3 regions of the Paraburkholderia sp. BR10954 genome follow, and region 1 is predicted to be linked to each of the others. Evidence: riboswitches for the same ligand, from Rfam matches in the RefSeq annotation. Region 1 holds a riboswitch; each other region holds the start of a gene.
The links. Region 1 has a riboswitch for cobalamin ahead of cobW (cobalamin biosynthesis protein CobW). Riboswitches for the same ligand answer to the same signal wherever they lie in the genome.
Positions count from the first base shown of each region.

Region 2: another riboswitch for cobalamin. It lies ahead of AB4Y34_RS05060 (CbtB-domain containing protein); the one in region 1 lies ahead of cobW (cobalamin biosynthesis protein CobW).
Region 3: another riboswitch for cobalamin. It lies ahead of AB4Y34_RS32065 (TonB-dependent receptor); the one in region 1 lies ahead of cobW (cobalamin biosynthesis protein CobW).

Region 1 covers NZ_JBFRCK010000034.1:6,387-9,657, forward strand. The annotation lists gene cobN (cobaltochelatase subunit CobN) at 1-895, opposite strand, end outside; gene cobW (cobalamin biosynthesis protein CobW) at 909-2,000, opposite strand; cobalamin riboswitch at 2,203-2,481, opposite strand; cobalamin riboswitch at 2,562-2,829, shown strand; partial or broken gene cobA (uroporphyrinogen-III C-methyltransferase) at 3,073-3,271, shown strand, end outside.
Region 2 covers NZ_JBFRCK010000003.1:3-3,273, reverse strand. The annotation lists gene AB4Y34_RS05070 (hypothetical protein) at 57-497, shown strand; gene AB4Y34_RS05065 (histidine phosphatase family protein) at 511-1,131, opposite strand; cobalamin riboswitch at 1,209-1,364, shown strand; gene AB4Y34_RS05060 (CbtB-domain containing protein) at 1,405-1,626, shown strand; gene AB4Y34_RS05055 (CbtA family protein) at 1,638-2,378, shown strand; partial or broken rRNA gene AB4Y34_RS05050 (16S ribosomal RNA) at 2,964-3,271, shown strand, end outside.
Region 3 covers NZ_JBFRCK010000032.1:5,253-8,523, reverse strand. The annotation lists gene AB4Y34_RS32085 (EVE domain-containing protein) at 1-78, opposite strand, end outside; RNA gene ssrS (6S RNA) at 217-398, opposite strand; gene AB4Y34_RS32075 (cell division protein ZapA) at 476-790, opposite strand; gene AB4Y34_RS32070 (ATPase) at 787-1,146, opposite strand; cobalamin riboswitch at 1,367-1,631, shown strand; gene AB4Y34_RS32065 (TonB-dependent receptor) at 1,723-3,271, shown strand, end outside.

The sequences.
Region 1 (3,271 bases):
GATTGCCGCCGCTCAGGATCACCTGGAACACCGGCGCGTCGCCGGCGAGTGCGAGCGGCTCCGGGTCGTCGATCGCGGACGCGGCGAACGCGGTGGTGTTCAGCACCAGCACGACGCCATGTTGCGCGCACAGCGACTGCACGACATCGCGGCTCATCGCATCCTTCAACGACGTGATCGCGAGCGGCAGCGGATTGAGCCCTTGCGCTTCGAGCGCATCGATCAACGCATCGAACACCGCGGTATTGGCGGCCTGCAGATGCGCCTTGTAGAACAGGATCGCGACGACCGGCGCGTCCTGCCGCCAACGCGCCTGCCAGTCGGCAACGGTAGGCGTATCGCGCTCGGGGTGATACAGCGACGCGGCCGGCAATGCGCGCGGCGGCTCGGGCGCGCGCCCCCGACCGAGCGCGCGGTACGCGATGCAGCGCAAAAACGCCTCGGCGTTCTGCGGACCGCCCTCGCGCAGATAGCGCCACAACTGCTGACACAACTCGGCGCTCGCGGTGCTGCGCGCGAGCAGGTTCGGGTCCTCCTGCAGATCGCCGGAAAACATCGCGAGCGTTTGCTGTTTGCGCTGCGCGAGCGCGACGACCTGCTCGATGCCGTACGGCCAATACGCTTCGCCGCCGAGATGATCGACGACGACCACGCGCGCATGCTGCAACACGTCGTCGAGATAGAAATCGACCGAGGCAGGCTGACGCAGATACGTGACGTTCGCGAGCCGCAGGCTCGGGAAGCCGTCATCGAGACGCGGCACCACGCTCGCGAGCAGCGACAGCGTGGTGTCGGCGGAACTGAGCACGACGATCTCGGCGGGCTGCTGATCGATGCGGATCACGCCCTGCGTATCGTCGACGAAACCGCCCGGCGTCGTGCGCAGCAAATGCATGCTGGCGCGCCCGTTATGCCGTCGCGTTCGACGTCGCGCCGAGCGCCGCGTCGAACGCCTGTTGCAGCGCGGGTTGATCGAGGTCTTCGCCGATCAGGACGAAGCGGCTCAGGGCGTCGTCGCCGCTTTCGCCCGCCTGCCAGCGCCGGTCGAAGTAGCTGTCGAAGCGCCGGCCAACGCCCTGGATCACGAGGCGCATCGCCGCGCCCGGCAGTGCCGCGAAGCCTTTGACACGGTAAATCGTGTGGCTTTCGACCAGCGTCTGCAACGCGGCGAGCGCCGCGTCGCGCGACGGCACCGATGCCTGCACGACGACCGAATCGAATTCGTCGTGGTGATGATCGGGGTCGTCGGCGGAACCGTGGTGGTCGTGACGCAGATGGATCGTCTGTTCCGACGCCGCTTCGAGCCCCAGCAGCGTATGCAGGTCGAGCTGCCCCCGCTGCGCGCGCACGATCTTCACCTGCGGCGGAATCTCCGCGCGGATCGCGGCTTCCACTTCGTGCTGCCGCGCGTCGTCGATCAGATCGGTCTTGTTCAGAATCACCAGATCGGCAGCCGACAACTGGTCTTCGAACAGCTCGTGCAGCGGCGACTCGTGATCGAGATTCGGATCGGCCTTGCGCTGCGCATCGACGGCGACCGGGTTATCGGCGAACTGGCCGCTTGCGGCGGCCGGGCCATCCACCACCGTCACCACCGCGTCGACCGTGAAGCCGTTGCGGATCTGCGGCCAGTTGAACGCCTGCACGAGCGGCTTCGGCAACGCGAGCCCCGAGGTTTCGATCAGCACGTGATCGAGTTCGTCGCGCCGCTCTGCGAGCTTTTCCATCACCGGGAAAAACTCTTCCTGCACGGTGCAGCACAGACAACCGTTCGCGAGTTCATACAATTGTCCTTCGGTCTCGACGCCGTTTTCATCGCAACCGATGCCGCAGCCCTTGAGGATTTCGCCGTCGATGCCGAGTTCGCCGAACTCGTTGACGATCACCGCGATGCGCTTGCCGCCCGCATGCTGAAGGATGTGCCGCAGCAACGTAGTTTTGCCACTGCCGAGAAAGCCGGTAACGATCGTGACGGGAATCTTGCGCAATTGAGTTTGCATCGTGAGGTCCATCCCTTTGCGTTGCATCGGTCTGCCGCAAGTTCCGCGCATCGGTCGGCATCGGCTGGCGAATGGAGCGAATGAAGCACGCGCAACAGTACCAGCGATCACTAGACACGGGGACGAACGACGGCATTGCCGCGACAACGGAAATACAGAAAGCGGAACTGAGGTCATGAACGCGCCGCCGCATCCCCGCGGCGGTCGTTCTGCTTCTTCGGGCCGGTATCCGGGCTGGCGAAAGCGCCGCTCCCCCTTCCCGGACGAGTGGTTTCTCGTCCAGTGGTGATATGTCGACGCGACCTTGCGCGAGGACATCGAAGCCGGCACCGCGGCGCCCGGCTATCAAGCCGGAACCGCTTTTCGCTTACCGTTGCGGGGACAGCACAGGTTAGCCGCTCTAGCGCAGATGGCTCCCTGTTTCCCGTTTAACTGCATGCGCACGAACGCGCACGCGAGCACCCAAAGTGCGTGCGAGTGTAGGCCCCCGGGCATGCGCAGTCAAGGAACGCAGAGCGCCGGAAAGCGCCGCCGAGGCTTATCTGGCAAGGCGTCATGTGCTATCGTATGCGCGCGTTTGGTGCCCGCACATGCGCTCGCATGTGCAGTTAAACGGGAAACAGGCAGCGCGTCGCGCGTTCAACCTGTGCTGTCCCCGCAACGGTAAGCGACCTGCGGCGCGCGATTCGAATCGCCTTCGATTCCACCGTGCCGCGCATGCGTTTTTTGATGCCACTGTCCCGCGAATCCGCAGATTCGCAACCGGCACGGGAAGGCGAAGCGCGTGAGGCCGCCAGCCCGGATACCGGCCAGACGCGGAGGCGGCGCCGCATGCATCCGTGCATCAGGTTGCGCCGCCGGCCGCCGGAATCCGCGGGGAACGGATGTGAAGGCGTAGAAACGTGGCATCGCGTGTGTCGTGGCGTTCTCTCTGAAGAATCCGCCGCGAACCGCACGAGTGACCGCACCCCGATTCGCTGTACCGCATGACATCCATATTCACCGCTGCGTGCACCGTCGCACGCCGCTTCTCTCCCCCCATCTCCGCATGGCATGCGCCATGCACGCCGCGATGACGCGCGCCTGGCTGATCGGCGCCGGTCCCGGCGACGTCGAACTGATGACCCTGAAGGCCACTCGTGCGCTCGCCCAGGCCGATGTCGTGCTGGTCGACGATCTGGTCAATCCCGACGTACTGCAGTTTGCAAGCGCCAACGCGCAAGTCGTGTACGTCGGCAAACGCGGCGGCCATCCGTCAACGCCGCAAGCGG
Region 2 (3,271 bases), on a different contig from region 1:
GAGGGTGGCTCGCTGCGAGCTTTTTTCAGCAGCCCTCTGGAAGCTTCACGCGCAACATGAAAACCTATCGACTCTCCGCTATCACGCTTACCGCGGCATCGCTCGTTGCGCTGCTGCCGGTCGGCGCATCCGCCGACGACAGCCCCAGACCTTGCGGCGCGCTCAAACGGATCGTCGCCGCGGCGCCGGACGGCTTCACCTCGCTGACGCCCGACGACGGCAAAGGCGTCGCGCAACCCTATGGCGACGACGCGCAATGTTCAGCCGCGCATCGTAGTTTCCGGTGCACTTGGACACCGCATCAGGCGGCGGGCTCGAACGGGGATGCATTGGAAGCGGTCGCGGCCGACATCGCGTCGTGCCTGCCCGATGCAACGCACGATCAGAATTCGCCGGGACGTCAGCACTTTTATCTCGGCGCGAAGGATCGACGCACCGAAATCACGCTGACTCCCGAGGGGGCGAACCGCTTGCGGCTCGTGGTATCGGGCAGGTAAGCGGCGGTTCCGTTCAGGCGGTGGCGGCCGGCCACCATGACCAGCCGCGTCGCGAGTGGCGCAAATCGACGACCGACAGCGGCGTGATCTCGATGCGACAGAACACGGTTGGCGATGCGCCGAGGGCATGCACGATTGCCGCTCGCAGAAGCGTTGCGTGGGTGATCGCGACGATGGTTCGACCGTGTGCAGAGGCCGCGAAGCCTGCTTCGTTGACCGCGTTGCATGAGCGTACGTCTGCCTGTTGCGCGTCGAGCCACTCTCCGACCCGCCGCACGACTCGATCGAACGATTCACCCCCGGGCGGTGCTGCGTCGGGCTCGCGCGTCCAGGCGGCGAGTTCGCGGGGGGCTTCGTCGGCAATGTCCGCGAGGCGCTGGCCGCGCCATTTGCCATAGTCGATATCCGCCAATGCGTCGGCAGGCGTGGCGCTCAGACCGAGCGCGGCGACCGTTTCGCGGGCGCTGGCGGCGGGGCTGGTGAATACGGTGGCGTCGGCCGGAAGCGCGAGACGGGCGCGCGCCGCTTCGGCTTCGGCGCGGCCGCGCGCGTCGAGCGGATCGTCGGCGGGGAAGCGGCCCGCGCGCTGCGCGGCCGTTGCCGCATGGCTCACCAGTAATAGTCGCGTATCCATTCTTTGCGTTAGCGCCTCATTCGCACTTGCCTGCGTGGCTTGACGGGCTCGCGGCGTGCGTTGCGCGTTGCGGCGTAGCCCTCGCCGTCGCGGAAGCCGCAGTTTAGCGCGTAGAATACCGACACTGCGAAGCACGGAAGCCGGTGAGAGCCCGGCGCGGTCGCGCCACTGTAATCGGCCTTGCAATCCACAAGAGCCGAAAGCCAGACCTGAGCTTCGCACCATTCCTCTGCAATCGACTATCGGGGCGCGTTACCCCAGGAGATGTCCATCATGACCAAAGCTGTTTTCGATCGCGCCGCGCAACCGGCGGTCCAGCCCACTCCCATTCCCTTGCGTGAACTGCTGCCGTGGGTCGTGTTCGGCGGCTTGCTGCTGTTGTTCGCGCTTTACTTCGTTGGTGCGGAACAGGGTGCGACGTCGCTCGTGCCTGGCATGTACGTGCATGAGTTCGTGCACGACGGCCGCCATCTGCTTGGCTTTCCCTGCCACTAACGGAGTTCAACATGGTAGGTAAATTGTTGGTGCGCGGGATGCTCGCGGGCATCGTCGCGGGCTTGCTCACGTTCGCGTTCGCGCGAATCGTCGGTGAACCACAGGTCGATCAGGCGATTTCATTCGAAGAGAAAGCGGCCGCCGCGCGCGGCGAGGCGCCCGAGCCCGAAATCGTGAGCCGTGAGACGCAGGCTGGCCTCGGCCTGCTGACTGGCGTGGTCACGTATGGCGCGGCATTCGGCGGTCTGTTCTCGCTGGTGTTTGCTTATGCGTATGGACGCGCGGGTTCGTTGAGCGTGCGCGCGCTGTCCGCGTGGCTCGCGCTTGGCGCGTTCATCGCCATCGTGGTCGTGCCGAATATCAAGTATCCGGCCAATCCGCCGTCGGTCGGTGATCCGGACACGATCGGCGCGCGCACGGGCCTGTTCTTTCTGATGATCGCGATTTCGCTCGCGACGATGGTGTTTTCACTGAAGGTGCGGCGCCGCGCGGCGGCGAAGCTGGGTGCATGGAACGGCTCGATCGTCGCGGGGCTCGTATTCGTCGTGATCATCGCGGCCGTACAACTGTCGATGCCGGTCATCAATGAAGTGCCGGCCACGTTCCCGGCCGTGCTGCTGTGGAAGTTCCGCGTCGCGGCGATCGGCATGCAGGTGGTCATGTGGACGACGATCGGGCTGTTGTTCGGCGCGATGGTCGAGCGCAGTGCTTTTATGCGTACGAATGCGCGGGTGACGATGAAGTCCGCCTGAATAGGACGGTGACGCGTGGCCGCGCAAGCGGCGACGCTTCGCGCGCAACGCGCGAGAATGGTTTTGGATCAAGTACTTGGCGCGGTTGTGGAGCGGTTATCCACAGCCTTGCGAACATTTTCTGTGGAAAAGCTGCTTAACGGCTTTTCGCAACTCCACTCGACGCGGCGCCTAGGGGAATCCAATTGGACGCCTAACTAATTCAAGTTGTACGCGGCGCTGCTCAATTTTTAAGCTCTTCAACTTTTTAAAATAATTTGTGAGAAGGGTATTGACGCGGCGCGGACCGCTCTCCATAATCTCGCTTCTCTGCTGCAGACGCAGCGACGCAAACGAAGCGGTGCCGGGTGGTGGTTCAGGTGCTGCGGGTTGGGCGGATCGATCTTTAAAAACTAACAGCCGATAAGTGTGGGCGCTTGATGCGGAATGCGGCGGTGGATCCGTATGGATCTGCTGCAAGGCACAAGTATCAGAAGCCTCACACAGTATTAGAGGAAGGTTTATCTGTCGAAAGACGGATTGATCATCGTCAGTACGTTGAGTGAGCGACCGGGTTCGAAAGAGCCCGAAAACAGTAACAGGTTTGAACTGAAGAGTTTGATCCTGGCTCAGATTGAACGCTGGCGGCATGCCTTACACATGCAAGTCGAACGGCAGCACGGACTTCGGTCTGGTGGCGAGTGGCGAACGGGTGAGTAATACATCGGAACGTGTCCTGGAGTGGGGGATAGCCCGGCGAAAGCCGGATTAATACCGCATACGCTCTGCGGAGGAAAGCGGGGGATCTTTCGGGACCTCGCGCTCAAGGGGCGGCCGATGGCAGATTAGGTAGTTGGTGGGGTAAAGGCCTACCAAGCCGACGATCTGTAGCTGGTCTGAGAGGACGACCAGCC
Region 3 (3,271 bases), on a different contig from region 1:
CAAGGTGCGATGCGGTGCGTTGGCGAGGTCGTCGATGCTTGCTTCGTCCGGTTCGGACTTCATCAGCCAGTAGCGCATGAATCGGAGTGAGCGTGTGAGATTGAACGAGGCGCCAACAACAGGCGCGTGCGGAAAGCCCCTGAAACAGGCACTCAAACAAAAGAACGACGACCAAAGAAAAACGGCATCGAACCGAAGTCCGATGCCGTTCCAGATAAGGTCCCCGCCTTAGCCGCTAGGCCGGCATCCTGAACCGAGGGTTCAGAATTGGTCGCAGTTAGCAACACTTCGGGTACATCAGACAGAGTGACGCGCACACCCGTGCTACAAATTTCCGCAACCGTGCACATGGCATTGGTTCAAGGAATATATGACCTTGGCGAACCAGGCAGGGAAGCTAAACGATGAAGCTACAACACAAACAGTTGAACAGGTGACCGGTTCGAAACCGGCCCGCTATTGAGTCAACTACTGCTTACTGCATGCTGTACTGCTCGATCACAGTACCTAGTTGTTCGTTCATTTGCTGCATTGTACGCCGGATTTCTTCAGCAGGAAATGCTTCTCCGTGTCGCACGCTGCTTTGCAGCTTAAGCAGTTCCGATGCCAGCGAGAGCGCCGCCATCACCGCGATGCGATCGGTGCCGCGCACGTTGCTGCCGCTGCGGATTTTCTTCATCTCGGCATCGACGCGCGCGACCGCCTCGAGCAGCGCGCCTTCCGTTTCAGGCGAACAGGCGAGACGGTAGGGTACTTCGAGAATCGATACTTCGATCTGCTTGGTGGTCATGCGCTTTCTCCGTGTCGGCTCACGTCGCCTTCCGCTTCCTCGTGTTCGGGCTGGGCGGATTCGAGCAGATCGAGCTGGTTATCCGGTTCGCTGCTTGCGCGTGCGCGCGGCAATTTTTCGAGAATCGCATTCAGGCGCACCTGAGCGTCGTCGATCTTGGCGGACAGCGCGTCGCGTTCAGCTTGCAGTGCGTCTCGCTCGGCACGCAATTGCGCGAGTTCGGTGTGCGTGGCTTGTACTTCGGCACGCGTTTGCGCGAGCTGCTCTTCGAGCGCGATCCGCGCTTCGTTGTGGCGCTGGCTGATCGCAATCAGCTTGCCGATGTTCTGGGAGAGTGATTCGAGTTCGGTGAGCATGTGCTGCGTCCTCTAAAGACATCGCATTTTAGCGCGGAATATTACAGGTTCCGACAATTGTCTCGTTTCGAGACGTAACAGCATCGCTTCGTGCAGGTACGTTGCGACTCGTGTCGTCGACCATAAGATCAAAGACCGGCAATCCATCGGACAATAACCTGCATTCGACAGAACGGATCGCGCTCCGGTTGGCCTTTCTTGACGCCCCGCGAAGCCGCTCCTACACTTCCCGCACTCTGGTGCCCGCGCGCGCTTTTCGGCGCGCGCAGTTAAACGGGAAGCAGGGCGCGCGCGGTGCCAAACCGGATGCGCGAACCTGCGCTGCCCCCGCAACGGTAAGCGACCGCATGTGATGTGCTCATGCAGGTCGGTCCTTGTCGCACGGTTGGAAGTTCAATCTGCGAGTGTGCCACTGCGCGTCACGCGTGGGAAGGCGGGATCGATGTGTCGTAGCCCGGATACCGGCCAGAAAAGAGGGACGTCCCCCGCGAAAACGTTAAACATGGGGGGACGCCTCGTGACGCGTCGGCCTGCGGGGAAGCAGGCCGCGCATGCCATCCACAGGAATGTCATCCCATGTTGTCCCCCATCGCCCGCGCGACGCTGCTCGCGTTCGCGAGCCTGCCGCTCGTCGCGCATGCGCAAAGCGCCGAGCCTGTGCCTTCATCGTCCGCTGCGGATGCAAGCACCGCGAACGCCCCAAACCTTGCCGATGCGGCCAATCCCGCTTCCGCCGATGCATCGGGCAACGTGCTGTCGCCGATCGTCGTGACCGCACTACGCGGAGCGCAAGCGTTGCGCGACGCGATCCCGCAGACCACGCAGTTCGATCAGCAGGACATAGCCGACACGACCGCGACCGATCTGCCCGGCCTGCTGCGACTCGCGCCCGGCGCGCAAATCTCGCGCACGGGTGGCCCCGGTTCGACCACGAGCCTCTTTCTGCGCGGCGCGTCGTCGACGCAATCGCTGCTGCTGATCGACGGCGTGCGCGTCGATTCGGTGAGTCTCGGCTCCGCTCAGCTCGCACAGATTCCGCTCGACCAGGTCGATCACGTCGAAGTCGTGAACGGCAACGTGTCGGCGTTGTACGGCTCGGGCGCGATCGGCGGCGTCGTGCAGGTGTTCACGAAAGACGGCGGCGATCATCCACCGCGCTTCAATTTTTCGGTCGGCTACGGCAGCTATCACACGCAGACGCAAACGGCCGGCGTGAACGGCGCGCTCGACGAGGACGGCCGCACGACCTTCAACATCTCGCTCGCGCGCACGAAGAGCGACGGCTTTTCGTCGCTCGATCCGCTCGAGGCGCCGGGCGCGAATCCGAACGCCAACGGCAATCTGAACGAGAGCATCAGCGCGTCGCTGCGCCACAAGTTCACCGACAAGTGGGATGCGGGCATCAGCTACTTCCAGTCGAACAACAACAACAGCTACGACAATGCGTACGGCGTGCCAACCGATCTGAACAACCTCTATAGCAAGGTGCGTCAGGTATCGGTGTTTGCGAACGGCAAGCTGACCGACTGGTGGACCACCCACTTCACGCTCGCCGAGGGCGACGACCGCAGCGTATCGAACACCAATGGCATCTACAACGGCCGCTTCGATACCGACAATCGCCAGTACACGTGGCAGAACGATTTCGCGCTCGCAGCGAACCAGAAGCTGCAATTCGGCTACGAGCATCTCGACCAGACTCTCGACTCCGACACGTTCGCCGCGCCCGACCGTCACGTCGATTCGGTCTTCGCCGGCTACAGCGCACGCTTCGGCCGCAACCAGATTCAGGCGAACGTACGCCGCGACCAGTACTCCGATTTCGGCGGAGCGAACAGTTACTATCTCGGCTACGGTTTCGACATCACGTCGCACTGGAAGGTAACCGCAAGCTATTCCGATGCATTCCGCGCGCCGAGCTTCGACGATCTGTACTATCCGATCAGCGGCAACCCGTCGATCCAACCCGAGCGCAGTCACTCGGTCGAAGCCGGTTTGCAGTACGCGACCGACGCGCTCGGCGTGATGCGTCTGAACGCATTCCAGACGCGCTATACGAATCTGATCGACTATGTGCAGACGATCCCCGGCATCTATCTCGCGGAGAACGTCGGCCATGCGAAGG